Allocatelliglobosispora scoriae: one gene and its partner. The protein of the gene in region 1 interacts with the protein of each later gene in a pairwise test. Links are inferred from orthologs where the notes say so. Each region holds a gene or a part of one and is shown on either strand. Other genes may lie near its edges.

What was found.
Region 2: the proteins of rpe (region 1) and eno interact in binary tests that used the Escherichia coli proteins (3 or more experiments, as listed by UniProt). The link is inferred for Allocatelliglobosispora scoriae from one-to-one orthologs.

What each region holds. Positions count from the first base shown.
Region 1 is NZ_JACHMN010000003.1:1,326,950-1,341,583, reverse strand. Bases 8,117-11,116 are described here. They hold rpe (ribulose-phosphate 3-epimerase), read right to left. Parts: upstream 9,947-11,116; coding sequence 9,287-9,946; downstream 8,117-9,286. Other genes in these bases: F4553_RS32510 (RsmB/NOP family class I SAM-dependent RNA methyltransferase), read right to left, coding at 9,943-11,116; F4553_RS32520 (response regulator), read right to left, coding at 8,117-8,924. Also shown: F4553_RS32565 (DUF3052 domain-containing protein), read right to left, coding at 1-297; F4553_RS32560 (VOC family protein), read right to left, coding at 579-986; F4553_RS32555 (glycerophosphodiester phosphodiesterase), read left to right, coding at 1,147-2,250; F4553_RS32550 (aldo/keto reductase), read left to right, coding at 2,337-3,323; F4553_RS32545 (GerMN domain-containing protein), read right to left, coding at 3,363-4,247; ribH (6,7-dimethyl-8-ribityllumazine synthase), read right to left, coding at 4,408-4,875; F4553_RS32535 (bifunctional 3,4-dihydroxy-2-butanone-4-phosphate synthase/GTP cyclohydrolase II), read right to left, coding at 4,875-6,119; F4553_RS32530 (riboflavin synthase), read right to left, coding at 6,116-6,733; bifunctional diaminohydroxyphosphoribosylaminopyrimidine deaminase/5-amino-6-(5-phosphoribosylamino)uracil reductase RibD, read right to left, coding at 6,736-7,800; more of F4553_RS32520, read right to left, coding at 7,863-8,116; more of F4553_RS32510, read right to left, coding at 11,117-11,403; fmt (methionyl-tRNA formyltransferase), read right to left, coding at 11,400-12,341; def (peptide deformylase), read right to left, coding at 12,338-12,892; F4553_RS32495 (energy-coupling factor ABC transporter ATP-binding protein), read right to left, coding at 13,156-13,911; cobalt ECF transporter T component CbiQ, read right to left, coding at 13,908-14,634. UniProt on the Escherichia coli protein: Catalyzes the reversible epimerization of D-ribulose 5-phosphate to D-xylulose 5-phosphate.
Region 2 is NZ_JACHMN010000002.1:2,893,052-2,907,540, reverse strand. Bases 8,070-10,924 are described here. They hold eno (phosphopyruvate hydratase), read left to right. Parts: upstream 8,070-8,782; coding sequence 8,783-10,066; downstream 10,067-10,924. Other genes in these bases: F4553_RS18615 (DUF501 domain-containing protein), read left to right, coding at 10,653-10,924; F4553_RS18620 (septum formation initiator family protein), read left to right, coding at 10,083-10,634; F4553_RS18630 (hypothetical protein), read right to left, coding at 8,070-8,609. Also shown: F4553_RS18660 (MbnB/TglH/ChrH family RiPP precursor modification enzyme), read right to left, coding at 1-195; F4553_RS18655 (TIGR04222 domain-containing membrane protein), read right to left, coding at 168-1,073; F4553_RS18650 (MBL fold metallo-hydrolase), read left to right, coding at 1,133-1,765; F4553_RS18645 (SCO6745 family protein), read left to right, coding at 1,762-2,544; F4553_RS18640 (S8 family serine peptidase), read right to left, coding at 2,655-6,821; F4553_RS18635 (helix-turn-helix domain-containing protein), read left to right, coding at 6,913-7,860; more of F4553_RS18630, read right to left, coding at 7,857-8,069; more of F4553_RS18615, read left to right, coding at 10,925-11,195; F4553_RS18610 (amino-acid N-acetyltransferase), read left to right, coding at 11,188-11,703; F4553_RS18605 (Ppx/GppA phosphatase family protein), read left to right, coding at 11,703-12,599; F4553_RS42470 (DUF559 domain-containing protein), read left to right, coding at 12,668-13,588; F4553_RS18595 (PadR family transcriptional regulator), read left to right, coding at 13,616-13,945; F4553_RS18590 (HAAS signaling domain-containing protein), read left to right, coding at 13,942-14,489. UniProt on the Escherichia coli protein: Catalyzes the reversible conversion of 2-phosphoglycerate (2-PG) into phosphoenolpyruvate (PEP). It is essential for the degradation of carbohydrates via glycolysis.

The DNA of each region.
Region 1 (14,634 bases):
GTCGGTCGGGACACCGCTGGACCGCTTCGGCCAGGCGATCCAGAGGGCCCCGGCGGGAGTGGTGAGCCGGTGCAGCACCGGCCAGCGTTGCTCAAGCCGCGCACGATCGGGGCAGAAACACAGCACGATGTCGAACGGGCCGGTGCCGGTGGCGGCGATGTCGGTGCCGGGCGGCTCGCCCAGCGCGAACCCGGCCGGCGCTCCGTCGACCAGCACGGCGAGCCCCGGCTTGACGCCGAGCTTCACCGCGAGCGCAGTCCCCGAGTAGCCGGCCACGTACTCCATTTTCTCACCCATCGGTGATCATCCTCGGCGGTGATCGCGTCTGGTTCGGGGAAGCAGACGTGATCTTGGTGGGTGATCGCGTCTGCTTCCCCGAACCAGACGCGATCATTGAGCCTGGGCGCGCATTCCCCCCGACCCCCACTTCGTGATCACGCCATCTTGGGGGAAAACGGTGTGATCAAGGGCCTTGATCACACCGTTTTCCCCCAAGATGGCGTGATCTCCAGCGAATCTGGGGACACTCCGCGCCTATCGTGCTCGACAATGCGAAAGATCGCAGATCTTGGGATACCTCAGGAGGCGGTGATGTTGACCATCCAGGGAATGCCGAACTTGTCCGTGAGCTGGCCGAACTCGTCGCCCCACACCTGCTTCTCCAGCGGTACCGAGACCGTGCCGCCCTCGGCGAGCTTCTCCCAGTAGCCGCGCAGGTCGTCCGCGTCGTCGCCGCTGAGGCTCACGGTGATGTTGGTGCCGGGGTTGTAGTCCATCCCGGGCGGGGTGTCCGACGCCATCAGCGCGAAGCCGGCATCGGTCTCCAGCATCGCGTGCATGATCTTGTCGGCCACGGCCGGGTCCGGCGATCCGAAATCCCCGAACGTGTTCACCACGAGGGTGCCGCCGAGGACACCCTGGTAGAACTCCATCGCCTGGCGGGCGTTGTCGGAGAAGCTGATATACGGGTTGAGCCGCGAAGCCATCGGATGCTCCCTCGATTCGATTGATGTGCCAGAGAGCATCATCGCACCAAAGGAGATGTTCGTCCGGTGGATACGGGGGCTTTGGGTGGCGTACCCATGGGTGGGTTGAACTGCTCGAAGCCGCCGGCGATGGTCGCCGGCCGACCCCCGAGGAGTTGCCGTGACGGATCGTCGCGCATTGCTGCGCCTGGGCCTGCTGACGGCCGGTACCGTTCCGGTCATGCTCGCCGCAGAGCCCGCCCTGGCCGATGGCGGCCGCAAGCCCCACCGCAAGCCGCTCGTCATCGGCCACCGCGGTGCCTCCGGCTACCGGCCGGAGCACACGCTCGCCTCCTACGAGCTGGCGGCGCGGATGGGCGCCGACTTCATCGAGCCCGACCTCGTCTCCACCGCCGACCACGTGCTGGTCGCGCGGCACGAGAACGAGATCTCCGGTACGACCGACGTGGCCTCCCGGGCCGAGTTCGCCGACCGCCGGGTCACCAAGGTGATCGACGGCGTGACCGTGACCGGCTGGTTCACCGAGGACTTCACGCTCGCCGAGCTGAAGCGGCTGCGTGCCGTGGAGCGGCTGCCCGCCGTGCGCCAGCGCAACACCCTCTTCAACGGCCTCTTCGAGATCCCGACCTTCGAGGAGGTGCTGCGCCTGCGCGAGCGCCTCAGCAAGGAGCTGCACCGGGAGATCGGCGTCTATCCCGAGACGAAGCACCCGAGCTATTTCCGGGGCGTCGGCCTGCCGCTGGAGGCCCCGCTGGTGGCGTCGCTGCGGCGGCACGGGCTCGACCGCCGGGACGCGCCGGTCTTCGTGCAGTCCTTCGAGGCCGTCAACCTGCGTGACCTGCGCAGTGTGCACCGGGTGCGGGTGCCGCTCGTCTTCCTGGCATCGGCGGCGGGCAAGCCGTTCGGCGACACCCGCACCTACGCGGAGTACCTGTCGCCGGCCGGGCTCGCCGACCTCGCCCGCGTCGTCAACGGTGTCGGACCGGACAAGGGACTGATCATCCCCCGGCTGCCGGACGGGACGCTGGGCACGCCGTCGCCGCTCGTCGCCGACGCGCACGCGGCCGGGCTGGTGCTGCACCCCTACACGTTCCGGGCGGAGAACCAGTTCCTGCCCGCCGACTACCGGGTCGGCACGGGGCCCAACGACTACGGTCGGGCGATCGACGAGCAGGTGACGTTCCTGAAGGCGGGGATCGACGGGCTCTTCACCGACCAGGCCGACATCGGCGTCCTGGCCCGGGAGATCTTCCTGGCCGCCTGAGCCACCGTCGTGATCGGCGCAACTCGTGAAGAGGTGCGCCGATCACGGGCCACCCCGCTGGATCGCGCGTGCGTCCGGCGGGGAGCATGGGAGCCATGACACGTCTTCTTGGCCGCAGCGGCATCGAGGTCAGCGCGCTCGGCATGGGGTGCTGGGCGATCGGCGGCCCGCTGCAGGGCGGCACCGACCAGTACGGCTGGGGGCCCACCGACGACGCCGAGTCGATCCGGGCGATCCAGCGGGCCCGGGAGCTCGGCATCACCTTCTTCGACACCGCGTCCAACTACGGCGCCGGGCACAGCGAGCGCCTCCTCGGCCAGGCGGTCGCCGGGTCCCGCGACGACATCGTGATCGCGACGAAGTGGGGCTACACCTTCGACGAGAAGACCCGCGAGGCGACCGGCGAGGACAGCAGCCTCGCCTATATCCGCAGCTGCCTGCACGGCTCGCTGCGCCGGCTCGGCACCGATTACATCGACCTTTACCAGCTCCACCTCAACGGGCTGCCGGTCCCGCAGGCGCTCGACATGATCGGCACGCTGGAGGAGCTGGTCGAGGCGGGGGTGATCCGGGCGTACGGGTGGAGCACCGACGACCCCGCCAGCGCCGCCGCCTTCGCCGCCGCGGGTGCCGCGTGCACGGCGATCCAGCACGACATGTCGGTGCTGAACGACGCGGCGGCGGTGATCGCGGTCTGCGAGGAGCAGCGGCTGGCGAGCATCAACCGCGGTCCGCTCGCGATGGGGCTGCTCTCGGGCAAATACCACGACGGCCGCAGTGTCGGCGCTGCCGACGTCCGCAGCCAGGGCTACGACTGGCTCGCCTACTTCCGGAACGGGGCCGGGGCACCGGAATGGCTGGCCCGGGTCGACGCGATCCGCGGTGCCCTCACCGCCGACGGGCGGAGCCTGGTGCAGGGCGCGCTCGGCTGGCTCTGGACCCGCAGCGAGGTGACGGTGCCGATCCCGGGTTTCCGCACGGTGGCGCAGGTGGAGGAGAACGCGGGAGCGCTGGCGTTCGGCCCGCTCCCCGCCGACCAGTTCGCCGAGGTGCAGCGACTGCTCACGGCCTGATCGGAGGGGGTGCCGCCACCCCGGCGGCACCCCCTCCCGTCAGCCGACGGTGATCGTGTGGTTGTCGACGTGCTGGACGCTGCCGTCCCGCGCCGAGATCTCGAACGCCTCGACGACGTAGGTCCCCGGCTCCAGCGTGATCGTCAGCTTCGCCGAGCCCTGCGCGGGTGCGCCCGCGCCGAGCAGCACGGGCTGGTCGGCGATGACCTCGCCGCCCTTGGTGATCCGCAGGTGTGCCTGCGCCTCGAAGAGGATCCCGGCGAGGTGCACGGTGAAGGTCCGGCCGACCTTGGCGCCCTGCTGCGGGTCGATCAGCCAGACCGCCGCGAGCACGTCGGCGGCGCGGCCCCGCTGCTGCGGCTTCGAGATGTCGACGTGGCCCCAGAGCTCGGCGGCGGGCTTCCCGTCGAGCGTGATCGCGACGTTGGGCTTGCCGGTCGCCGCGGTCACGGTCCAGACGAGCTGCTGGACGGCTTGCGCGGCGGCCTCGGCCCCGGCGCTGCCGGTCGCCGCACCGGTGAGGTCGACGGTGACGGTGTCGCCGTCGACGGTCACGTCGCCGACCCGGGCGCTCGTGGGCCACGGCGTCGAGTAGTCGCGGTCCGCCGCGCTGCGCAGCCGCAGCATCTCCGCGACGGCGGCCTTCGCCCGGGGCGCGGGCGAGTCCTCGTCGATGGCGAGCGTGTGGAACTCGCGATAGAGCACGAGCCTGGTCTTGTCGTTGCCCACGTAGTAGATCGCGAGCGAGGCCTTGCCGGGCGCGACCGTGCCCGAGGAGGGCTCGGGCGGTTCGACCACCGAGGGCGCCGCGGACGGCACCCTGGTCGGCTGGCCGGGGGTGGGCAGCGGATCAGGCGGGGTGCAGGCGGCCAGGCCCAGGGCAAGGGCGGCAGCAGCGGCAAACCGGAGCGGGTAGGCGCGCACAGACGTCTCCTCCAGGTCAAAAGGACACCTCATGTGTACGCCAACCGCGCCACCCTCGACACCACCCGACGCGTCGCAACTCTTCAAGAGTTGGTGCTGAGAAGACTCAAAGCACCAACTCTTGAAGAGTTGCGGCGATCGTGGTTGCGGCGATCGCGGGTCAGACGGAGCGGATGGCGAGGGCGGCGTCGAGGGCGGCGATGACCGCCTCCCAGCCCTTGTCCTCCGGCGAGTCGGGCAGACCGACCCGGGCCACCGCCTGGGCGACCGTGTCGACGGTGAGCACGCCGTGCGCGACCGGGGTCGACAGGTCCAGCGCGATCCGGGTCAGGCCGTCGGTGACGGACTGGCTCACATATTCGAAGTGGGCCGTCTCGCCCCGGATCACCACGCCGAGCGCGACGACCGCGTCATTCGCCCTGGCCAGGGCCTGTGCCACGACGGGCAGCTCGACGGAGCCCGCGACCCGCAGGACCGTGACCCGCTCGACCCCGCACGCCTTCGCGGCGGCCTGGGCCCGGTCGAGCATCTGCTCGACGAGCTCGGCGTGCCAGCGGGTCGCGACGATGCCGAGGGTGAGCCCGGTCGCGTCGACGGGCTCCAGCTGAGGTGCACCTTGGCCGGCCATCAGGCCACCCCTTCCGTGTGGTCGTCGAGCTCGAGCAGGTGCCCCATCCGGTCCCGCTTCGTCTCCAGGTAGCGGCGGTTCTCCGGGTGCTCCCGGATCGGCAGGGCTTCGCGGCCGACGACGGACAGGCCGTAGCCCTCCAGCCCCGCGCGCTTGGCCGGGTTGTTGGTGAGCAGGCGCATCGTGCGGACGCCCAGGTCGTGCAGGATCTGCGCGCCGGTGCCGTAGTCGCGGGCGTCGGCGGGCAGGCCCAGGTCGAGGTTGGCGTCGACGGTGTCGCGCCCGCCGTCCTGGAGCTGGTAGGCCTGCAGCTTGTGGAGCAGCCCGATGCCGCGTCCCTCGTGTCCTCGCATGTAGAGGACAACACCCTTGCCCTCCTGGGCGACGCGCTCCAGGGCCGCCTCCAGCTGCGGACCGCAATCGCAGCGCAGCGAGGAGAAGACATCGCCGGTGAGGCACTCGGAGTGCACCCGGACCAGCACGTCCTCGCCGTCGGCGAAGGTGCCGTCGGGACCGGCGCCGAGCACGAGGGCGATATTCTCCGTGCCGTCGTGGGTGGCCCGGTAGCCGACGGCGGTGAAGACGCCGAAGGCGGTGGGGAGCCGCGCCGCGACGACGCGCTGGACGATGCGCTCGGTGCGGCGGCGGTATTCGATCAGGTCGGCGATGGAGATCAGGGCGAGCCCGTGCTCCTCGGCGAAGGCCGTGAGCTGCGGCAGGCGCATCATCGTGCCGTCGTCGTTGACGAGCTCGCAGAGCACACCGGCGGGGCGCAGCCCGGCGAGCACGGCGAGGTCGATCGCGGCCTCGGTGTGCCCGGGGCGGCGCAGCACGCCACCGGTCTTGGCCCGCAGCGGCACGACGTGGCCGGGGCGCGACAGGTCGCTGGGCTTGGTCGCGGGGTCGGCGAGCAGCCGGATCGTGTGCGCCCGCTCGGCGGCGGAGATGCCGGTGGTGATGCCCTCCCGGGCGTCCACGGTCACCGTGTAGGCGGTGCCGCGCCGGTCCTGGTTGGTGTGCCACATCGGCGGCAGCTCCAGCCGGTTGGCGTCCTCCTCGGTGACCGGGGCGCAGATGAAGCCGGAGGTGTAGCGCACGGTGAACGCCATCAGCTCCGGGGTCGCGAGCTCGGCGGCGAAGATCAGGTCGCCCTCGTTCTCGCGGTCCTCGTCGTCGACGACGACGACGGCCCGACCGGCCTTGATGTCCGCGATCGCGGTCTCGATCGTCGACATGGATGTCATCGGGCTCCCCCTGCAAGTCGATCCGTGTGCGGCGTGACCAGGCGTTCGACATATTTCGCGACCACGTCGACCTCGATGTTGACGAGGTCGCCGACGGCTTTGCGGCCGAGCGTCGTGACTTCCAGTGTGGTCGGGATCAGGCTCACGGAGAAGTGGTCCGCGGAGATTTCGGTGATCGTCAGCGAAATGCCGTCGACGGTGATCGAGCCCTTCTCGACCGCGTAGCGAGCGAGGTCGGGCGGGAGGGTGAACCGGACGATCTCCCACAGATCTCCCGGCTCGCGCGCGGTGATCGTGGCGACGCCGTCGACGTGGCCCTGCACGATGTGCCCGCCGAGCCGGTCGCCGACCTTGGCGGCGCGCTCCAGGTTGACCCGGCTGCCGGGGGTGAGCTGGGCGAGGCTGCTGCGGTCGAAGGACTCCTTCATCACGTCGACGGTGAAGGACTCGCCGTCGGTCGTCACCACCGTGAGGCAGACCCCGTTGACGGCGATCGAGTCGCCGTGGCGGGCGTCGGAGGCGACGATCGGGCCGCGGACCGCGAGGACCGCGCCCTCGCCCTTCCAGGACAGCTCCGTGATCTCACCGAGCTCCTCGATGATGCCGGTAAACACGATCAATTCTCCCTCTTGGGCACGGCGGTGATTCGCAGATCGGGACCAACCTTGTCAACATCTGTGACATCAAGTTCGATCGCGTCAGTGATTGTCTTCACACCTGCGCCGAGAAGCGCGGCGGGACCGGCGCCCAACAGTTTGGGGGCGATGTACCCGACGATCTTGTCGACGAGCCCGGCCGACAGGAAGGCGCCCGCGAGCGTCGGACCGCCCTCCAGCAGGGCGGATCGCACGCCGCGCGCGTAGAGCTCGGTCATCAGCACGACCAGGTCGACCTTGCCGGTCGCGTCCACGCCGACCTCGGCCGCGGTCGCGATCCACGTCGGTGCCGCGCCGTCGCGCACCTTCGCCCCCAGGGGGGTACGCCCGTCCGAGTCGACGACGACCCGCATCGGCTGCCGGATGGCGAGGCTGCCGTCGCGCAGATTGCGAGCCGTCAGGCGGGAGTCGTCGGCGAGCACGGTGCCCACGCCCACGATGATCGCGTCGACCGTGCCGCGCAGCGCGTGCACGTCCATCCGGGACGCCTCGGAGGTGATCCACATGCTGGTGCCGTCGGCGGCCGCCGAACGCCCGTCGATGGTGGAGGCGAACTTCCAGATCAGATAGGGCCGCCCCCGGCGCACGGCGGAGAGCCACGCGATGTTGCCCTTGGTGGCCTCGGCCTCGCGTACCCCCGTGATGACCTGGACCCCCGCGGCCCGCAGCGTGTCGGCACCGCCCGTCGCGGCCGGATTGGGATCGCTCACCGCGAGGACCACCCGGATCACCCCGGCGTTGATCAGCGCCTGCGCGCAGGGGCCGGTGCGGCCGGTGTGGTTGCAGGGTTCGAGGGTGACGACCGCGGTGCCGCCCTTGGCCCGCTCACCCGCCTGGGCCAGCGCGACGATCTCCGCGTGCGGACCTCCCGCGTAGGCGTGGAAGCCCTCTCCGACGACCTCGCCGGCCGCGTTGAGGATCACGCAGCCGACGACCGGATTGGGGCTGGTCGTGCCGAGCCCGCGCGCCGCGAGTTCGATCGCGCGCGCCATCGCCGCGAGCTCTGCTGAGGTGGCCTCCGTCATAGCGACCATCCTCTCTCAGCGGCGCGGCGCGCCACGGGCGGGGCGGCGGCGGGCGCACCAGATCACACGTCGGTCTGCTGCTCCACGGGCGCGGGCTCCACGGCGGCGGCGAGCCGCTGTGCTGGAACTGTCGGGTAGGCGCCCGAGTCGCTGCCGACATCGGAGCGCTTGTCGACCGCGACGTAGGACCCCGGTTGGCGTTTCGCCACGGTCTTCATCTCCGAGGCGGCCGCGATCACCTCTCGAGGATCGGCGAAGGGACGGCTGGTGGAGAGCGCGACGCCGATGGAGAGCGTGACGAGGTTGACCCGGTAGCTCTGGTTGCGGCGGTCGACCATCTCCAGGTAGCCGCGCTGCGCGTCGACCGGGTCGTAGAGCTCGTCGGCGGCGGCCTCGAAGAGGGTGACCGCGCGGGTCGTGGTCGGGCGCACCTGGTGCGGCGCGAGCACGAGCACGAAGTCGTCGCCGCCGACGTGGCCGAGGAACGCCGGTGGCAGCCCCGCCTCGGCGACCGCCCGGTGCAGCGACCGGGCCAGCGCCGCGATGAACTCGTCGCCGCGCGCGAACCCGTATGCGTCGTTGACGCTCTTGAACCGGTCGATGTCGAAGTAGCAGACCGCGTAGTCGGCGCCGCTGTGCACCCGATCGGTGATCTCGCGCAGGATCCGGTTGTTGCCCGGCAGCCCGGTCAGCGGCGACACCTCCCGGAACTCCCGGTTGCGCCGCAGCGTCGACCGCACGCGAGCGATCAGCTCCAGCGTGTCGAACGGCTTGACCAGGTAGTCATCGGCCCCCGCCGTCAGCCCCAGCACCTTGTCGGCGACGGTGGCCCGCGCGGTCAGCATGATGATCGGCAGCGCGCTCGTCATCGGATCGGCCCGCAGCAGCCGCGTCAGCTCGATCCCGTCCATCCCCGGCATCGACAGATCGATCAGCGCCAGGTCGGGCCGCCGCTCCTCGATCGCCGCCAGCGCCTCCACCGCGTCCACCGCGGTCACGACCCCGAACCCCTGCAGCTTCAAATTGACCCGAACAAACCGCACAATATCGGCATCGTCATCCACCACGAGGATGACTTCCGCCTCACCACCGGAAGGCGTTGGGCCGTACCCCTCTGCCGTCAAGTCCGCCCCACTGTCCGTTGTGGCCGGTTGTCCGTCACGCTGCGCGACAGACCCGGGACTCGACAGTCTACGACCGACCCCGCACCAGACGAAGACCATTCCCGATCTCAGGAATCAAGCCCCCACCAGCAGCAAAGACCCAAGAAGCAACCGACACCCCGGAGGAGAAGTCACGAAAGCGACCACGGAACTGCCCAAGATCCGCCAACCCGACGGTCCCGTCCAGCCGTCAAGCCGCAACAAACCCTGACAGCGTGACCCCGGTCAGGGTGGGGGGCGGGATCGACCCGCGTCGGGATCAAGCCTGACCGCCCAGAGCGGGTCGATCCCGCCCCCCACCCCCACCGCAAGCACAGACGACCTCAGATCGACTCAGCAAGAGCACGCAGCGCACGACAGGCAGCAGCCGGATCCGCGGCACCGTAGACAGCGGTCCCGGCCACGAAGGCATCCGCCCCGGCCTCAGCGGCAGCCGCGATGGTGTCCATCGACACTCCCCCGTCCACCTCCAGCCGAATGTCCAGATGCCCCGAAGCGATGTGCCGCCGAGCAGCGCGGACCTTGTCCAGCAGCTCCGGTACGAACGCCTGGCCACCGAACCCGGCCTTGATCGTCATGATCAGCAGCGTGTCGAAGTGCGGCAGCAGATCCAGGTACGGGTCGAGCAGCGTGTCCTTGTCGATCGCCAACCCGGCCTTGGCACCCAGTCCGCGCAGCGTCTTCGCCAGCTCCACCGGGTCCTCGGCTGCCTCCGCGTGGAAGGTGACGTTGTAGGCGCCCGCCTCGGCATAACCCGGAGCCCAGCGCTCGGGCGCCTCGATCATCAGGTGCACGTCGAACGGCAGGTCCGTCGCGCGCCGCAGGCTGGTGACGACGGGCAGCCCGATCGTCAGGTTGGGGACGAAGTGGTTGTCCATGACGTCCACGTGCAGCCAGTCGGCCGCGCCGTGCACCGCGGCCGCCGCGTCGGCGAGGTGCGCGAAGTCGGCGGCGAGCAGGCTGGGAGCGATGATCACGCTCATTCGTTACCCCTTCTCAACACGGCCAGAAACATGGCGTCGGTGCCATGCCGGTGCGGCCACAGCTGCACCGTCGGCCCGGCACCGAGGCCGGGCATACCCGGCGGCAGCAGCTCACGGGCGTCGACGAAGTCCATCTGGATCGAGCTGCGCCGGGCTGCCTCCACGACGCTGACCTGCGTCTCGACGACATGCGGCGAGCAGGTGACATAGGCGACGACGCCACCGGGGCGGACCGCCCGGAACGCGGCGCCGAGCAGCTCCCGCTGCAGCTTGGTGAGCGGCGGCAGGTCGCTGGGCTTGCGGCGCCAGCGCGACTCGGGGCGGCGCCGCAGCGAGCCGAGACCCGAGCAGGGCGCGTCGACGAGGACCCGGTCGAAGCCGCCCTCGGGCAGGGCCGGGTTGTCGCCGACATCGCGCCCGTCGGCGACGATCGTGGTGACGGGCAGCCGCCGGGTCGCGAGCTCGACGAGGCGGGCCCGGTGCTCGGCGATCTCGACGGCGGTGACGGACGCGCCGCGCAGGGCGGCGAGGGCCCCGAGCAGGCCGGCCTTGCCGCCGGGACCGGCGCAGAGGTCGAGCCACCGCTCGTCGGAGCCGTCCAGCGGGGCGGCGGCGAGAGCCGCGGCGACGAGCTGCGAGCCCTCGTCCTGCACGTGCGCGCGGCCGTCGCGGATCGCCTCGATGTCGCCGGGCGAGCCGCCGGACAGGTAGACGGCGTAGGGGGAGAAGGCGCCGGGCAGACCGCCGACCTGCTCGGCGAGGTCGACGGCGTCCTCGAGGCCGGGCCGGGCGCACAGGTGCACCGGCGGGCGCTCGTTGTCCTCGGCGAGCAGCCGGGCCGTCTCGCCCATGTCGCCGCCGAGGGCCTCCGAGAACGCCCGAACGATCCACTGTGGATGGCTCAGGCTGATGGAGAGGTGGCCGATCGCGTCGTCCTCGGCCTTCGGCGAGACCTCGGCGATCCAGGTGTCGGTGTCCTGCTCCGTGATGCGGCGCATCACCGCGTTGGCGAAGCCCGCCGCCTGCGGCGCGACCGCATGCACCATGTCCACGGTCGCGGCGACGGCGGCGTGCGGCGGAACCCGGGTGAAGAGCACCTGGTAGGCGCCGAGTCGCAGCGAGTCCCGCGCGGGCGGGTCGATCCGGCTGACATCGCGGTCGGCGGCGGCGGAGATGATCGCGTCGAGGGTGCCGAGGTGGCGCAGCGTGCCATAGGTGAGCTCGGTCGCGAAGGCCGCGTCCCGGCCGGTCACTCCGCGGTCGCGCAGCAGCGCGGGCAGGACGATGTTGGCGTACGCGTCGTCGCGGTGCGTGGCGAGCAGGGCCTCGTAGGCTGCCGACCGGGCCGGGTCGAAGGGCGGACGTCCACCCCTCGGCCGATCGCCTCCGCCCCGATCAGATCGGCCACCGCGCTCGCGGGCCGTGCCGGAGCGGAAGCCGCCCTGTCGTTCGCTCATGCTGGATGTTCCCCTGTCATGCGTTCACCTGACGTCGGCCGCACACCGCGCGCCCAGTCCACGGCGGACATCGGCTTCTTGCCGGCCGCCCTCACCTCACCGAGCGCGACGGGGTCCGTCGCCGTCCCGGCGAGCACCCGAGTCTTCTCCACCAGCAGGTCACCCGGTTCGAGCCGGGGACCGTCGGGGACGATCGAGACGGGGCCGAGCTTGATCCGCTCACCCCGGAACGTGCTCCACGCCCCCGGGAACGGGGTCATCGCGCGCACCCGCCGGTCCACGGCGAACGCCGGGTCGCCCCAGCGGACCGCCGCGTCCTCCACGGTGATCTTCGGGGCGAGGCTGACCCCGTCGGCGGGCTGCGCCACCGCGCGGACCGAACCGTCCTCGATCGCGTTGAGCACGTCGACGAGGAGCCCGGCACCGTCGACCGCGAGCCGCGCGAGCAGGTCGCCGGAGGTGTCGGTCGGGCGGATCACCTCGGTCAGGGTGCCGAAGACCGGACCGGTGTCGAGACCGGCCTCGAGCTGGAAGACCGAGGCGCCGGTCACCTCGTCGCCGTGCCAGACGGCGTGCTGCACGGGTGCCGCGCCGCGCCACGCGGGCAGCAGCGAGAAGTGCAGGTTCACCCAGCCGTGCACGGGGATCTCCAGCGCCACCGGCGGCACCAGCGCGCCGTAGGCGACGACGGGTACGCAGTCGACGTCGAGCTCGGTGAGCCGGACCAGGAAGTCCTCGTCGCGGGGCTTCGCCGGGGTCAGGACCTCGATCCCGTGCTCGTCGGCCCAGGCGGCGACCGGTGACCGGGCAGCGTGCCGACCCCGGCCGGCCGGCGCGTCGGGCCTGGTCACGACGGCGAGCAGCTCGTGGCCCGAGGCGGCGACGGCCTCCAGCGACGGGAGGGCGACCTCCGGCGTACCCGCGAAGATGATTCTCACAGGCCCAGCCCCAGCGGGCCGGTCACGTGCGGACTGACCTTGACCCGGGTGTTGGTCGGGTCGTACCACTCGGCGCGGCGGATGTCCTTGAGGGCCTGCTTGCGGCCGGTGTTGTCGAGGCGGTCGATGAAGATCACGCCGTCGAGGTGGTCGGTCTCGTGCTGGATGCAGCGCGACATCAGGCCGGCGCCGACGATCTGCACGGGGTCGCCGGACTCGTGGAAGCCTCGGGCGATGACGTTCTGCCGGCGCTTGGTGTCGTAATACAGCCCCGGCAGCGACAGGCACCCCTCCTGGCCGTCCTGCTCCTCGTCGTCCGGGAACTCCAGCACCGGATTGACGAGGTGGCCGACGACGTCGTCGATGTCGAAGGTGAAGACCCGCAAGCCGACGCCGAGCTGCGGCGCGGCGAGTCCCGCACCGCCCGCCTCCTGCATCGTCTCGGTCAGGTCCCTCACCAGCCGCCGCAGCTCCTTGTCAAAGGTCGTCACCGGATCTGCGGGGGTCCGCAGCACCGGGTCCCCGAAGTAGCGGATGGGCTGGACGGTCACGGGGTGGTCTCCTCTGCACGGGTGATCGACGGTGTCAGTCTACTGATCGCCCCGCCGCCCTCACGCCGCGTAGCCGACTCACCGGGTGCATGCCCCCCACCCTGAATTTTAGTGCTGGACACGCCGGAGAATCTGCAACAAAGGTCAGGATCGACAAGGGCCGTCGGCGTGTCCAGCATTAAAATTCAGGGAACACGCCGGGGGGCCGCACGCAGCGACCGTGACCGGGGCCAGGCAACGGCAGGGGTCAGACGACTACAGGGTCAGGCAGTGACCGTGAAGCCGAACGGGAGTTCCAGCCGATGCCGCGCCAGCAGCTCCGGGTCGGCGAGCAGCTCACGGGTCGGGCCGTCGGCCACCACCACGCCGCCGTCGAGGATCACCGAGCGCGGGCAGAGCTGCAGCGCGTAGGGCAGGTCGTGGGTGACCATCAGCATCGTCGTCGGCAGCGCGAGCAGGATCTCGGCGAGTTCCCGGCGCGCCTGCGGGTCCATGTTGGACGATGGCTCGTCGAGCACGAGCAGGTCGGGGCGCATCGCGAGCACCGTCGCGACCGCCACCCGCCGTCGCTGCCCGAGCGAGAGGTGGTGCGGCGCGCGGTCGCGCATCTCGGTCATGCCGACGGCCTCCAGCGCCTCGGTGACCCGCGCGTCCAGCTCGGCGCCCTTGAGCCCCAGGTTGGCCGGGCCGAACGCGACGTCCTCCCGCACGGTCGGCAGGAAGAGCTGGTCGTCGGGGTCCTGGAAGACGAGGCCGACCCGGCGGCGCACCTCGGCGAGCCCGGCCCGGTCGCGCGGGTTGACGACGGTGTCGCCGATCCGCACGGTGCCGGTGGCGCCGGGCAGGTTGGGCGTCGGCAGGATGCCGTTGAGGTGCAGCACCAGCGTGGTCTTGCCCGCGCCGTTGGGGCCGAGCAGCGCCACCCGCTCGCCCTCGGCGATCTGCAGGTCGACCCCGTGCAGGGCACGGTGGCCGTCGGGGTAGGCGTACCGGACGTCGGTGAGCTGGAGCGCGGTCATGCGTACAGCCTGCCGCACACCATGATCGCCGCGGCGGCGACCGGCGGGATCGCCGCGGCCATCCACTGCCGCGCCGTCGCGGTGCCGTCGGCGTGCAGCGCGGCGGGCATCCTGCCGGTGTAGCCGCGCGACTTCATCGCGAGGTAGACGCGCTCGCCGCGCTCGAAGGCGCGCAGGAAGAGGGTGCCGATCCCGGCCGCGAATCCGCGCAGCTGCCACAGGAAGCGCGGGTCGTCGAGGCGCGAGATCCGCGCGATCCGCATCCGCTTCGCCTCGTCGGCGAGCACGTCGAGGTAGCGCAGCATGAACAGGGCGATCTGGGTGATCGCGGTCGGGGCCCGCAGCCGGTCCAGGCCGATGATCAGGTCACGCGGCAGGGTGGTCGCGGCGAGCAACAACGCGATGAGTACGCCCAGCGCACCCTTCACCAGGATGTTCCACCCCGCCCAGAGCCCGTCGACCGCCAGGTCCATGCCGAGCACCCGCACCGTCGGCCCGGCCGTCAGGAACGGCAGCAGCACCGCCGTCAGCACGAACGGCAGCTCGATCATGCTGCGCCGCGCCAGCCACCCGGCCGGGATCCGCGCCAGCACCGCGATGGCGGCGATGAGCACGGCGTAACCCGCGAACGCCCAGAGCGCCGTCCGCGGGGTCGCCACCACGACGATGGTGCAGAGCACCGCCGCGACCACCTTCGCCTCGGGTGCGAGGTGGTGCACCGGC
Region 2 (14,489 bases), on another replicon or contig:
CGGCACGACGGCGATGCCGCGGTCACGCAGCCCGCCGAGGTCGACGGAGCCGATCGACTCCGCGATGACCTCGACGAAGCGGAGGCCGGGAAGCGACTCGACGAAACCGGAGATCTCCGGCCGCCATCCGATCCCGACCCCGGCCACGCCCGTGGTCGTGGGTGAGCTCACCCGCCGCACCCGCCGCCGCCACATCCCCCGCCACCGCAGCCGCTGCCGCCGGAGTCGCCGCCACCACCGGAATCGCCGCTGCCGGAGTCGCCGCCGACATAGGAGGAGCCGCCGTCGGAGCCGGTCTGGCGCGGGATCCCGGCGTGCCCGGCGAGCGACGGCGAGATGGACCACAACGCCGCCCCGCCGAAGAGGCCGACGGCGAGCGCCGAGTTGTCCGGCCCATAGGTGTCGTACGCCGGACGGTTGCGGTTGTGCAGGTGGAGGTTCTCCCGGCGTACCTGATAGAGGATCTTGCTGCCCGCCCGCGTGCGGGTCGGGCGGACCAGCAGGAACAGGAGCGTGACGACGGCCGCGACCACCATGGCCGCGACGAGGAAGCCGATGGGCCGCTCGTTGGCGACGCCGTCGATCGCCCGCCAGATGCCGAGCAGGATGAGCCCGACCAGCAGGTAGACGCCGGTCCGGACCGAGCGGCGCGCCTCGGCCGGGATGAGCAGTCCGTCGCGCTCCAGGCCCGCACCGATCTCGTCGAGCGCGGCGCGCACCCGAGGCGTGTTGAGCAGCGACCTGGCCCGGAGGCCGGCGCTGGTCTCCTGCATGATCGCGGCGTCCAGGTTCGTCGCGCCCATCGGGACGCCGCCGCTGCGCTGAGCCACCCCGCTCGCGTCGACCGTGATCGCGTTGTGGCCGTGCAGCCACGCCAGCGACGTCGCGATCGCGTTGTCGGCCCCGCCGTTGAGGAAGGCGATGTGCTGCGGCGTCAGTCGGGCCGGGTCGCCGTCGTCGCGACCGGCGAAGGCGAACCGCCGGTGCACGATCGTGCCCAGCACGACCAGCACCAGTACGCCGACATAGAAGGTGATGAAGAGGGGTCCGGAGATGCCCCACGTATCGCTCACAGTGACCGCTCCTTCGTCAGGGGACTCCATGGTGCACTGCGCCGTCTAGGGTGTGAAGCGTGAAGGTGACGAAGTTTGAGCATTCGTGCGTACGCGTCGAGCGGGACGGCGCCGTGCTCGTAATCGATCCCGGGCCCTGGGCCAGCCCCGCAGCGCTCGACGGCGTGGACGCCGTTCTCATCACCCACGAGCACTTCGACCATCTCGACGTGGAGAAACTCGCCGACACCCTGGCGCGGCGGCCGACCGTGACCGTGCACGCGCACGCCTCGGTGATGCTGAAGCTCGGCGTGCTCAAGGGTGTTCTCAACGAGGTCTCCTCCGGTCAGGAGTTCACCGCCGCGGGTTTCGGTGTCAAGGCTTATGGCGGGCTGCACGCGCTCGTGCACCCCGACGTGACGCCGGTGCCCAACCTCGGATTCCTCGTCGAGGGCTCGGTCTACCACCCCGGCGACTCGTTCGACGTGCCGGTCGGCGCCGAGGTCGAGACGCTCTTCGTGCCGGTGAGCGGGCCCTGGCTCAAGATCTCCGAGTCGGTGGACTTCGTCCGGGCGATCGGTCCGCGCCGGGCGATCGCCCTGCACGACGGGCTCCTCAACGACATGGGGCACATGGTCGGTGACGCCAACATGACGATGCTCTCCGGCTGCGACTATTCCCGACTGGAACCCGGCGCCACCCTCGCGGCATGACCCCCGAGCAGGCGGTCGCGGCGAGCCGGCGTTCGGTCCAGGCGCTCGGCGGCGCCGCACCGACGTGCCCCAAGACCCTTCAGCGTGCCCGTGAGCTGGGGCTGAGTGGCTGGGCCTTCACCATCGCCGGTCGCGGCGGGGTCCTGGGCGAGGTGCGGCCGGAACTCGTCGCCGCCTCCCTCGGACTGATCGCGCCGGATGCGGTGCAGGCCGGCTGGGAGTCGGCTCGCGCGATCATCCCGCCGGTGATGGTCGCCGCCGAGGTGATGACCCAGGTCCGGCGGTGGGGAGCGGAGAATCTCCAGACCACCCCACGGGTGGAACGCCTCGCTGAGCTCGCCAAACGGGTGGTCCGGGCGGCGGACCCGGCCGGCCTGCCGCTCTTCGCAGCCTGGCGGGCCGCCTCCCGGCCGCTCGCCGATCCCGCCGAGTCCGCCGCCGTCGGGCTGTTCCTGCTGCGTGAATACGGTGCCGGGGTCTTCCTGATGGCGGCACGGGTCGGTGGCCTCGCCCCGGTGGAGGCGCTGATCTCGGGACGGGCCGGCGAGGCGGCGGCGGTCGCCTACGGCTGGCAGCCGCCCTTCCCCTCGCCCGGCCCGCTCGCTCGGCGGCGGGCCTGGGTCGACGGTGCGACCGACCGGATCGTGGGGCGTTCCTATGGAGTCCTCACCCGCCCGGAGCGGCTGGAGTGGACGACGCTGGTCAACGCGGCGTCCGGCGCGGTGGGACCGGTCCGGTTCAGCTGGGCGGGGGACCCCACCGCCCCGACCTCGAGTTAGAACGCCCGTCAGGTGGCGCCGTGCCCTGGCCGGCCGCCACCTGACGCGCGCTCCGGCCCCGCGGCCCGGGCGGCGAGCGCGATCACACGCTCGCCGCCCGGAGCCTCGCCTCAGTGCAGCGGCAACCGGTGGACGCCGCCGCTGACGGTGCCGACATACAGGGCGCCGCCGGTGACCGCGAGCGACACGACGTCCAGGTTCTGCAGTCCGCTGGAGATGTTCTCCCAGCTCATGCCACCGTCGGTGCTGCGCAGCACGCCACGCCCGCCGGAGGCCACGCCGTAGTCCCAGCTGCCCGTCGTCCCGGCGTAGAGCGTGGTGCCGGAGCGCAGGAGGCTGGAGACGTGCACGTCGAGCGGGCCGGTGTCGGCGGCACGGAAGGTCCGGCCGCCGTCGGTGCTGACCCGTACGCCGTCGCCGCCGACGACCATGCGCCGCCCGCTCAGGTCGATCGCCCGGACCGGCCCGTCGAGGACCTTGGTCACGGTCGCGCCGCCGTCGTCGGAGCGGAAGAGGCCGAGTTCGTTGCCGAGCCACAGCCGCTTCGGGTCGGCCGGGTCGCCGGCCTGCGCGGTGAAGGTCATGTCGTGGTAGAGGTTCTTCCACGTCGTGCCGCCGTCGACGGTGCGGAAGAGGCCCGCACCCTCCAGGCTGCGGAAACCGACCGAGACGCGGTTGGGGTCCGCCGGATCGATCAGCAGCGAGTCGGGAATCTCGGTGCCGCGGCCCTTCTCCTCCCAGGTCAGGCCCGCATCGGTGCTCCGGTCGAGGTAGAACTCGCCGAAGGCGCTCTCGCGTACCCGCCAGACGATCTTCTGGTCTTTCGGTGAGACGGCCAGGAACGTGACGTCGACGCCGACGTAGCCCTCGGTCTCGATCGCACCCCACTCGCGGGAGGCGACCGGCAGCGCCGTGCGGTAGACGCCGAGTTCGGTGCCCGCGAGCAGCGCGCCACCGCTGACGGCGAGCGCGTGTGCCGTCGTCCCCTGTACGCCGATCCGCCGGTAACCCGTGCCGTCGGCCGAGCCCCGGTAGACCCCGGCGGTGTTCGTCATCGTGATGGTGCCGTCGGCCCACCGGTCGTAGTCGAGCTGTGCCGCGTCCCGCGACGGTGCGGGCACCTCGACCCAGGTCGCACCGTGATCGTGGCTGACGTGGCTCGTGCCGAGGTAGGTCTCCAGCACGACATCCCCGCCCGACGAGCGCAGCTCGGTGCCGCCGGACGGCATGGCGAGCAGCGTCGACCAGGTGGTTCCGCCGTCGCGGGAGCCGACGACACCGACGTTCCAGACCTCGGCGGCGATCACCGAGCCGTCGGCGACGATCGAGCTGACGAATCGCGTACCCGAGTCGTAGATCTTGCGGGTGGGCTGCGGTGCGCCCGCGACGATGCCGGGCACGACGTAGATGCCGCGCGGCGTGCCGAGGTAGAGGTTCCCGCCCGCGACCGCGGTGTCGGTGATGCTGTCGGTGACCCCGGTGGCGAACGCCGTCCAGCTGTCACCGGCGTCGCGGCTGACCTGCAGCCCCGCGTCGGTGACCGCGATGAGCGCCGCGCCCGCCGGATCGGCGAGGAAGGCGGAGATGAAGGAGTTGGGCAGGTTCAGGGTGCGCCAGGTGGTGCCCCGGTCGTCGGTACGCAGGACCGTCGAACCGTTCATGGTGCCGTTGACGGCGTAGAAGAACCGCTCGGCGTGCCGCGGATCGGCGACGATCATCCCTTCGCCGCCGCTGACCGCGATCGGCAGCCGGTTGAGCTGCTTCCACGTCGCGCCGTCGTCGGTGGTGAGCCACGGGCCGGCCTTGTACTCCTCCGCGAGCATCGCCTGGTGCGGCGCGGCGGGGGAGAGGGTGAGCGAACCGCCCGCGCTGTCGGGGCCGATCGGCTCCCAGCGGGTGCGCCGGATGCTTTCCGGGGTGACCTCGAAGCCGCTCGCCCCGACCAGCATCTGGCCGGTGGCGGCACGGCCGCGGACGGAGACCGCGTAGGCACCGGCCCGGTCGACGTCGATCTCGGCGCGGTACCAGTTGCCGTATTCGAGCTTCGCCGGAACGGTGAAGGACCGGCCGTGCTGCGGGTCGACCGTCACGGTCGGCACGCCCGCGAGCCCGGTCGGCGCACCGATGTAGACGGTCGAGTGGCCGTCGCTCGGGTCGGGCGACGCCCGCACGATCAGCGGCCGCACGACCAGCAGGTAGGGCAGGTGGATCCGCTGCGTACCGGCGGTCGCGTTGATGGCACCGGCGATCTCGGTGTCGGCCTCGGGCCGGTCCACCCGCAGCGTGACGGTGACGGTGGCGCTGCCGCCGGCGGGCACGGCGACCCGGTCCGGTCGCACGGTGACCCCGCGCCGGTCGGCGTCGAGCCGCACGGAGATCGCCCGGGTGCCGCTGTTGTGCAGCGCGACCCGGGTGGTCCCGCCGACGGTGCCGCCGGAGAGGTCGGCGAGGCCGAGGGAGATGCTCGGCGGCTGCGCCGTCAGGGTCGCCTTCGCCGCGGCGGCGATGTCGAGCCGCCCCGCGCCCTGCGCCGTCGGCCCGGTGCCCCGGAGCGACTTCGAGGTCCCCATCAGCACCGACTTGACATCGGCGGGTGCCTGGCCGGGGTGGAGCTGGCGCAGCAGCGCCGCCGCACCCGCGACGTGCGGACCGGCCATGGAGGTGCCGGACATCCGGTACTGGCCCGGCTCGAACAGCGCCTTCGGCACCGTCGAACGGATCTCGACACCGGGCGCGACGAGGTCGGGCTTGAGGCCGAAGGTGCCCGACGGTCCGCGCGAGGAGAACGACGCGATCTCGTCCGTCGAGTCCGTGCTGGTGATCGTGATGTCGACCCGACCGGCGGCCATCCGGGTGCCGAGCTCGGCGAATTGCGCGCCGTCCATGCCCAGGATCACCAGGCTGTCCATCCGGAAGAGGTCGCCCGACTCGTGCAGGCGTACCTTGCCGGGCTCGACCGGAGCTACGCCGGGCTCCACCGAGGCGAGCACCGGCCCGCCGCCGGACTGCCCGCCGAGCAGGGCGACGGCTCCGCGCCGCTCGGCCTCCCGGGCCAGCTCCAGGTCCGAGATATAAAGATCGCCGGTGGTACGCGCGACGAACCCCTCGAATTTCAGGATCTTGCCGCGTACGTCCCCGACCCGGTCCCAGTCCTCGGGTGCCCCGTAACCGAGGTCGACCACCTCAGCGGTGACCGGCTTGACCTGCGGGTTCGCCGACAGGGCGCCGCGGAAGGTCTGGATCAGCTCCGGCTTGCGCCCGGCGAGGTAGGCCTTGGCGACCCGGAAGTTGCTCGTCGAGGCACCGACCGCGATGACCCCGTCGGCGGCGGCGGGCGAACCCACGGTGTCCCGACCGGGCCCGGAGTTGCCCGCCGAGGCGACGACGACGACCCCGGCCCGGGTGGCTGCGGTGGCGGCCTGCCCGAGCGGATCGGTTCCGTCGCCGGGCCCGCCGAGGCTCATGTTGATCACGTCGGCGCGGTGCGGGTTCGCCGGGTCGATCGCGGCCTCGATCGCGGCCACGATGTCGGAGGTGGACCCCTCGCCCCACTCGTTCATCGCCTTGTAGGCCAGGATGCTCGCGTCCGGCGCCACGCCGGTGATCCCGCCCGGCGCCGCCGCCCGACCGGCGATGATGCCCGCGACGTGGGTGCCGTGGCCGTTGTCGTCCATCGGGTCGGCGTCGTTGTTGACGAAGTCCCAGCCGCCGACGACCTTGTGCCCCTCGCCGAAGCCGCCGCCGAGGTCCGGGTGCGTGTAGTCGACGCCGCTGTCGATGATCGCGACGGTGACCCCCGCCCCGCGTACGTCGGCCCCGGCGGCGTCCTTGCTCTTCCACACGTCGGTCGCGCCGATGAGCGGCACGCTGACGTCGGTGTATGCCCGGACCGGCGCGTCGGGGTAGACGGCGACGACGCCCGGCAGCGCCGACAGCTTGCCGACCTCGTCGGCGGGCACGGTCACGGCGACCGCGTTGACCAGCAGGTTCAGCTTGCGGTTGCCGCGGGTGTGCACGCCGGACTGCTTGGCCCGGGCGAGGAAGTCGTCCTGCCGGGCCGCCGTGCCGCGCCGGGCCGCAGCGACACCGCTGCCACTGTCACGCAGCAGGCCGCCGGGGGCGGCGGTGACGGCGGCGTCACCGGCGAGCATCACGATCATGCGGCGTTCGGCCTGGGGGGTGGTGGAGGCGAGCGCGGAGCCGGACGCCGAGAGCACGCTCGCGGTGAGCGCGACGGCCAGCCCGGCGGCCAGAGATCTTGGAGGGGTCTTTCGCATAGGTACCGTTCCTAGTGGTGTGTGCCACTCAGGGACAATGACCAGGGCTGGCCCATTGCTGCCGGTGGCACAGGTAGGCCAAGATCTCCCGATGACATCAGAGCTGACGGCGGCGGGTGTCGACCCCTTCGACGAGACCGTCTACCGAGCAGTACTGTCCCGGCGACAGGCCGCCCCGGCCGAACTCGCCGCCGACCTCGGGCACACCCCGGACCGGGTCGTCCGCGCGCTCGACCGCTTGGAGAACCACGGATTGGTGGGGCGCCTCGCCGGTTCCCGGCGCCGTTACGCCGCGATCGAGCCGCAGGCGGCGCTCGGCGCGCTCATCCGCAACCGGGCTGCGGAGCTCGACCGGGTCCGCGGCGCAGCCGACGAGCTCTCCCGGCTCTTCGCCTCGGCGCAGGCGGGTGTCTCCGACGAGGTCGAGATCGCGATCGGCAGCGAGGCGCTGGGCCGCTGGTTCGTCCGGCTCCAGCAGGAGGCCCGCGACGAGGTGATCACGCTGGATCGGCCGCCCTACGCGTTGACGACGTCGAATCCCGTCGAGGCGACCGCGCTGACCCGGGGTGTGAAGTACCGGGCCGTCTACGCCCCGGAGGCGCTGGAGTGGCCCGGCGTCCTCGGCGACATCCGCGAGCTGGTCAAGCACGGCGAGCAGGCCCGGGTGCTGCCCGGCCTGCGGATCAAGCTGGCGATCTCGGACCGGCGGCTCGCCCTGATGCCGCTCTCGCTGGACCTCACCGATGTCCGGGCCGCCGTCATCCGGCCGTCCGCCCTGCTCGACGGGCTGATCGACTTCTGGGAGATGTGCTGGCAGCAGGCGATCCCGCTGGAGGCCCCGGCCGACGACCCGCTCGCCGACGACGACCGCGACCTGCTCACGCTGCTCGTCAGCGGGCTGAAGGACGAGGCGATCGCCCGCCAGCTCGGCTGGTCGGTACGCACGATGCGCCGCCGGATCAGCAGGCTGCACGAGCTGCTCGGGGCCGACAACCGCTTCCAGGCCGGGGTCATCGCCACCCGCCGCGGTCTGATCTAGCTTTTGTTGCTGGGCGCGATGCTCGGCTCGGTGAAGTCGGGGAGCACCGGCGACCTGGTCGGCGAAGGACCGGCCGTGGTCGGGCTCGCGGCCGGGCTCGGCTTGGGGCTCGCCGTCGCGAAGGCGCTCTCGGGCACCTCGCGGGTGTAGCGCGCGAGTGCCAGCTCGATGACGAGATCGTCGACGGTGCCGGAGAAGCTCGCGACGACGCCCTCGGTCGTCACGCAGGCCTCGAAGGAGTCGGTGACCGGGCTGGTCAGGTTGGTCACCTCGACGCAGGTCGCGGACCGGCCGGCGATCGTGCTCTCGTACTGCTTGTAGTTGGCGCTCAGGTCCAGCGCCGCCGTGGTGAGCAGCGAGCTGACGAGCTTCGCCGAGACGAGCCCGTGCTTGGGCAGGTCGCTGAGGCCGGTCGGCTCGGCGTTGCTTCCGGACAGGGCGACGGTCGAGCAGCTCGTGGGCCGTCCGCCGCAGGTCGTCGTGCCGTTGGGCGTGATGATCAGGGCACCGCCGGGATACCGGTACGCCGTCCGCCGCGGGGTCGAGCTCTGCGAGACGCTCACGACCGCGCCACCGGCGACCTGGTATTCGGCGAGGTAGTCGAGCGTGGTCGAGTGGTCGACGCGCAGGGCGAGGTCGCTGACGAGATCGGCTCGGTCGAGGGCGGGCGGGCCGCCACCCTGGCAGCCGGTCAGCACCACGACCGAGGCGGCCACCAGCAGCCCGCCTAACGTTTTGACCAGACCCATGGGGGTCAGCCTCGCCTACCAGGTCAACTCGGCGCAACGTCGATGTCCGATTCGCCCGGCTACGTCATTGATTCCTGGACCGGCGGGGGATCCGCGCAGGTGCTTCTATAGGGTGTGACTGTGTTGGCCGCAGTGTCGCGGCCTGCGGTGACTCATCAACAAGGAGTAACACTGTGGCCACCATCGAGGGATTCGTAGCCCGGGAAGTCCTGGACTCGCGAGGCAACCCCACCGTCGAGGTCGAGATCGGTCTCGACGACGGCACCATCGCCAGCGCCATCGTCCCGTCCGGCGCCTCCACCGGCGCGTTCGAGGCGGTCGAGCTGCGCGACGGTGACAAGAAGCGTTACAACGGCAAGGGCGTCGAGAAGGCGGTCGCGAACATCGTCGACAAGATCGTCGACGAGCTGATCGGCTACGAGGCGAGCGAGCAGCGCCTCATCGACCAGAAGATGATCGACCTCGACGGCACCCCGGACAAGTCCGCGCTCGGTGCCAACGCCATCCTCGGCGTCTCGCTCGCGGTCGCCAAGGCCGCCGCGAAGAGCTCGGGACTGTCGCTCTTCCGCTACATCGGCGGCCCCAACGCGCACCTGCTGCCGGTGCCGATGCTCAACATCATGAACGGTGGAGCGCACGCCGACTCCAACGTCGACATCCAGGAGTTCATGATCGCGCCGATCGGCGCGCCGAGCTTCCGGGAGGCGATCCGTTCCGGCGCCGAGGTCTACCACGCGCTCAAGACGGTGCTGAAGAAGAAGGGCTACGCGACCGGCCTCGGCGACGAGGGCGGCTACGCGCCCAACCTGCCCGCCAACGTCACCGCGCTGGAGCTCATCGCGGAGGCGGTCGAGGCCGCCGGTTACCGGCTCGGCACCGACATCGCGATCGCGCTCGACGTGGCGGCGACGGAGTTCTACTCCGACGGTGCCTACCAGTTCGAGGGCAACCCGAAGTCGTCCGACGAGATGCTGGCCTATTACACCAAGCTCGCCACCGACTACCCGATCGTCTCGATCGAGGACCCGCTGGCCGAGGACGACTGGGCCGGCTGGGGCGCGCTGACCGCCGCTCTCGGCGGCAAGGTGCAGATCGTCGGCGACGACCTCTTCGTCACCAACCCGACCCGCATCGCCCGGGGCATCGCCGAGAAGTCGGCGAACTCCGTGCTGGTCAAGGTCAACCAGATCGGCTCGCTCACCGAGACGCTCGACGCGGTCGAGCTGGCCCACCGGGCCGGTTTCACCACGATGATGAGCCACCGCTCGGGAGAGACCGAGGACACGACGATCGCCGACCTCGCCGTCGCGCTCGGCTGTGGCCAGATCAAGTCGGGCGCCCCCGCCCGCACCGACCGGGTCGCCAAGTACAACCAGCTGCTGCGGATCGAGGAGGAGTTGGACGACGCGGCGCGTTACGCCGGTGCGTCTGCTTTCCCTCGCTACAAGGCTTCTTAATCACTAGGCTGATCACATGACGCAGCGCCGGACGCCGAGCGGGCAAGGCCCCGCACGGCGTTCCGGCGCGCGCACGAGTGTGCGCAGCCGGGCGCTGCCGGGCACGCGGGTCGCCGACCCGTCCCGCTCCGCCAATCGCCCCGCCGCCGCCCGTCGCGCCGCCGCCGCCGGTGCCGCCGCGAGGACCTCGGCCCCGGCTGAGCGTCGCCTCACCGGCCGCGCCACGGTCCTGGTCGTCGTCCTGGTCGCCCTCGCTCTGGGGTACGCATACCCGGTGCGCGTCTATCTCACCCAGCAGTCCGAGATCGAGTCGATGCAGGCCGCCCAGGAGGCGCAGCGCGCTCACATCCGGGATCTGGAGGCGACGGCCGCCAAGTGGCAGGACGACGAGTATGTCCGCATCCAGGCCCGCAGCCGCCTCTTCTACGTGCGGCCGGGGGAGATCCCCCTCGTGACACTCTGGGACCAGCCCGGCGCCGATCGCGATGCGGGCATCGTGCCCGGGCCGAAGGCACCCGAACCGTGGTATTCGACGCTCTGGGCCAGCGTCGGCGCCGCCAACGAATGACTCTTGTGAGGGATATCTGTGCAGCGTGACGCCGTACCCCCGCCTGCTCGTGACGTGGCGACCGAGCGGGACCTGGCGGCGGTGGCCGAGCAGCTCGGACGTGCCCCTCGCGGGACGCGGGCCGTGGCCCACCGCTGCCCCTGCGGCAACCCCGACGTGGTCGAGACGACGCCGCGCCTCGCCGACGGCACCCCCTTCCCGACGCTCTATTACCTGACCTGCCCCCGGGCGACCGCCATCTGCAGCCGGTTGGAGTCCGGCGGCCTGATGAAGGAGCAGTTCGCCCGGCTGCACGACGATCCCGAGCTGCGGGAGGCCTACCAGGCCGCCCACGAGGACTATCTCGCCAAGCGGGAAGCGGTCGGGCACGTGCCGGAGATCGGCGGCATCTCGGCGGGCGGCATGCCCGACCGGGTCAAGTGCCTGCACGTGCACCTCGGCCACGCGCTCGCCGCCGGTCCCGGGGTCAACCCGTTCGGCGACGAGGTGATCGCGCTCGCCGACGAGTGGTGGCTCGCCGGACCCTGTGTCGCTGTGCCCGCAGACTCCCTCGATGAGTGAGGTCGAGGTCCGGCGCGGACGGACATCGGACGTGCGGGGCATCCGGCGGCTCATCGACATCTACTCGCCGCAGCGGCGGCTGCTGAGCAAGGCCACCGTCACCCTCTACGAGGACATCCAGGAGTTCTGGGTGGCCAGTGTGGACGGCGAGGTGGTCGGCTGCGGCGCGCTGCACGTGATGTGGGAGGACCTCGCCGAGATCCGCACCGTCGCCGTCGACCCGGACGTCCGCGGGCAGAAGATCGGTCACCGGGTCGTCTCGGCGCTCCTCGATCACGCCCGGGACCTCGGCATCCGCCGGGTCTTCGCGCTCACCTTCGAGACGTCGTTCTTCGCCTCCTTCGGCTTCGTCCCCATCGACGGCGCGCCGGTGCCGTCCGCCGTCTATGAGCAGCTCCTGCGCTCCTATGACGAGGGTGTCGCGGAGTTCCTCGCGCTCGAACGGGTCAAGCCCAACACCCTCGGCAACACGCGCATGCTGCTGCACCTCGCCACTCGGGAGACCTGATGAACGTCGCCGCGATCGACTGTGGCACCAACTCCGTCCGCGTGCTCATTCTCGGGCCCGACGGACGTGAGCTGACCCGCCGCATGCAGATCGTGCGGCTCGGCGAGGGCGTCGACGCCACCGGGCGGCTCGCACCGGCGGCGCTGGCTCGTACCCAGACCGCGCTCGCGGAGTTCGCCGCCGAGATCAAGGCGGTCGGAGTGGCCCGGACCAGGGTCGTCGCGACCAGCGCCACCCGGGACGCGAGCAACGCCGACGAGTTCCACGCGATGGTGCTCGCCACGCTCGGTGTCGCGCCCGAGGTCGTCAGCGGTGACGAGGAGGCCCGGCTCGCCTTCACCGGGGCGCTCGCCGGGCTCGACGTGTCGGAGCCGCCTTACCTGCTGGTCGACATCGGCGGCGGGTCGACCGAGTTCGTCCACGGTTCGACCTCCGTCGAGCACGCGATCAGCACCGACATCGGTTCGGTCCGGATGACCGAGCGGCACCTGCACAGCGACCCGCCCGAGCTCGACGAGATCGAGGCCGCGGCCGCCGACATCGGCGCCGTCGTCGCGGGGGCGCTGGCGGTGGTGCCGCCCGGGCGTACGCTCGTCGGCGTCGCCGGCACCATCACCACGGTGGCGGCGATCGCGCTGGGGCTGACCGCCTATGACCGCAGCCGGATCCACCAGGCGCGGATCACGGCCGAGGAGGTCCGGCACGTGACCGCCGGGCTCGCCGAGATGACGCGGGAGCAGCGGTTGGGCATCACGTCGATGCACCCGGGCCGGGCGGATGTGATCGTCGGCGGCGCGCTGATCCTGCGCACGATCATGGAGCAGACCGGTGCCGAGTCGATCCTCGTCTCCGAGCACGACATCCTCGACGGCATCGCCGCCTCGCTGTCCACATAGCGCGGCTGTCCACAGGTCCGGTCCGACGGCGCTGGCGGCGTCCGTGCCGGTCGGCGACGCTCACCGATGTGCGAGATCTCCTTCAGGCACACGGCGGTGTGATCCACCGACAGGACCTGCTGCGCCACGTCGGCTCGGCGACCGTTCAGCGAGCCGTCGCCCGGGGTGACCTGTTGAGGGTGCATCCGGGCGTCCTCGCGCTGCCCGAGGCGGCCGACGACCGGTGGGCGCGGATGCAGGCGGCACTCCTCTATGCCGGGCCGGGTGCTGTGCTCAGCCATCTCAGCGCCCTGGCGGTCTGGGGACTCGCCGATCTGGTTCCGCCGTCGGAGCCGGTGCACCTGCTGGTCCCGGTGGACCGGCGGCTGCGTGACACCAGCCTGCGGGTGCATCGACGGTCGGCGGAGGTGGCGACGGTGGTCCGACGGGGGATGCCGATCTCGCGGATCGAGCATGCCCTCGCCGACTCGTGGGGCCTGCTCGACGCGAGCACCCTCGCCGGCCATCGACTGGCGAGAGCCCTCGTGATCGAGGCGGTCGGGCGACGGATGATCACAGCTGACCGGGTGCTCGCGGCCGCCGGCGTTCTGATGCAGACCCGAGGACGGCACGGGCTTGTGCGGTTGGCGAGCCTGCTGAAAGCCGGTTGTCGCAGCGAGCTTGAGCTGTGGGGGTTCGAGCGGGTGTTCACCGGTCCGGGAATGCCGGAGCTGCGGCGCCAGGTCCAGGTCGGGATCGGTGGCCGGTCCGTCTGTCTCGACCTGTTCGAGCCGGTGAGCCGGACCGACGTCGAGCTGGACGGAGCGGAGTGGCATTCGGCGCCGGCGGCTCGGGAGCGGGATCTGCGCCGGGATGCCGCGTTGGCCGGGTTGGGGATCCAGGTGGTGCGCTTCTCGGGTTCCCGGCTGTTTCGTGAACCACTTGTCGTGCGGGGAGAGTTCCTGCGGGTCGTATCTGCCGGATCATCACAGCAGCGTTCTGGACAGTAGTGTGCATCGCACAGTACTGTCCTTTGCGTGGACACTACACAGTTGTTGAAGGGTGTGCTTGACCTGGCGGTTCTGACCGTCCTCAAGGATGACGACGGCTACGGCTACGACATCCTGCGCCGCCTGCGGGAATCAGGCCTCGCCGAGATCGGTGACGCCTCGGTCTACGGCACCCTGCGCCGGCTCTTCGGAGCGGGTCTGCTGACGACCTATGTGGTCCCCTCCGAGGAGGGCCCCCACCGCAAGTACTACGCGCTCAACGCCGCCGGGCGAACGCAGCTCACGCTCTCCGGCAAGACGTGGCGTGCCTTCTCTTCCACCATGGACGCACTGCTGACCGAACGGGGTGTGGCGTGAGCACCGAGACGATCACGGAGATCGAGAGCTATGCCGCCGCGGTGCGGACCGCGCTCGCCGATCTCCCCGAGCAGACCCGCAACGAGTTGCTGGAGGACCTCACCGATCACCTGACCGAGGTGGCGGCCGAGCAGGACGGCGGCACCCTGCTGGAGCGGCTCGGCCCGCCCGCACATTACGCCGCAGAGCTCCGCGCCACCCTCCCGGCCGGTGGGGTCAGCCCCTCCCAGCAGCGATGGAGCCTCGCCCTCACCCGGGGCAGGGTGCGGGCGCAGCACCTGGACGCCAGGCTCGGCAGAGTTCTGGGCTACCCCCGCTTCAGCGACTACGCCAGGCTGCTGCGCCCGGCGTGGTGGATCATCCGGGGTTGGGCGGCTGCGATGATCTTCTGCCGGATCGCGAGCGTCGACGCCCGCGACGGACTGCTGCCGGTCCTGGAGGGCAACGAGTTCGTCGGGCTGCTGGTGCTGATCGGTGCCGTCGTGGGCTCGATCTGGCTGGGCCGCCGGGCGGGCGGCTTCGGGACGTGGCCGAAGCGGCTGGT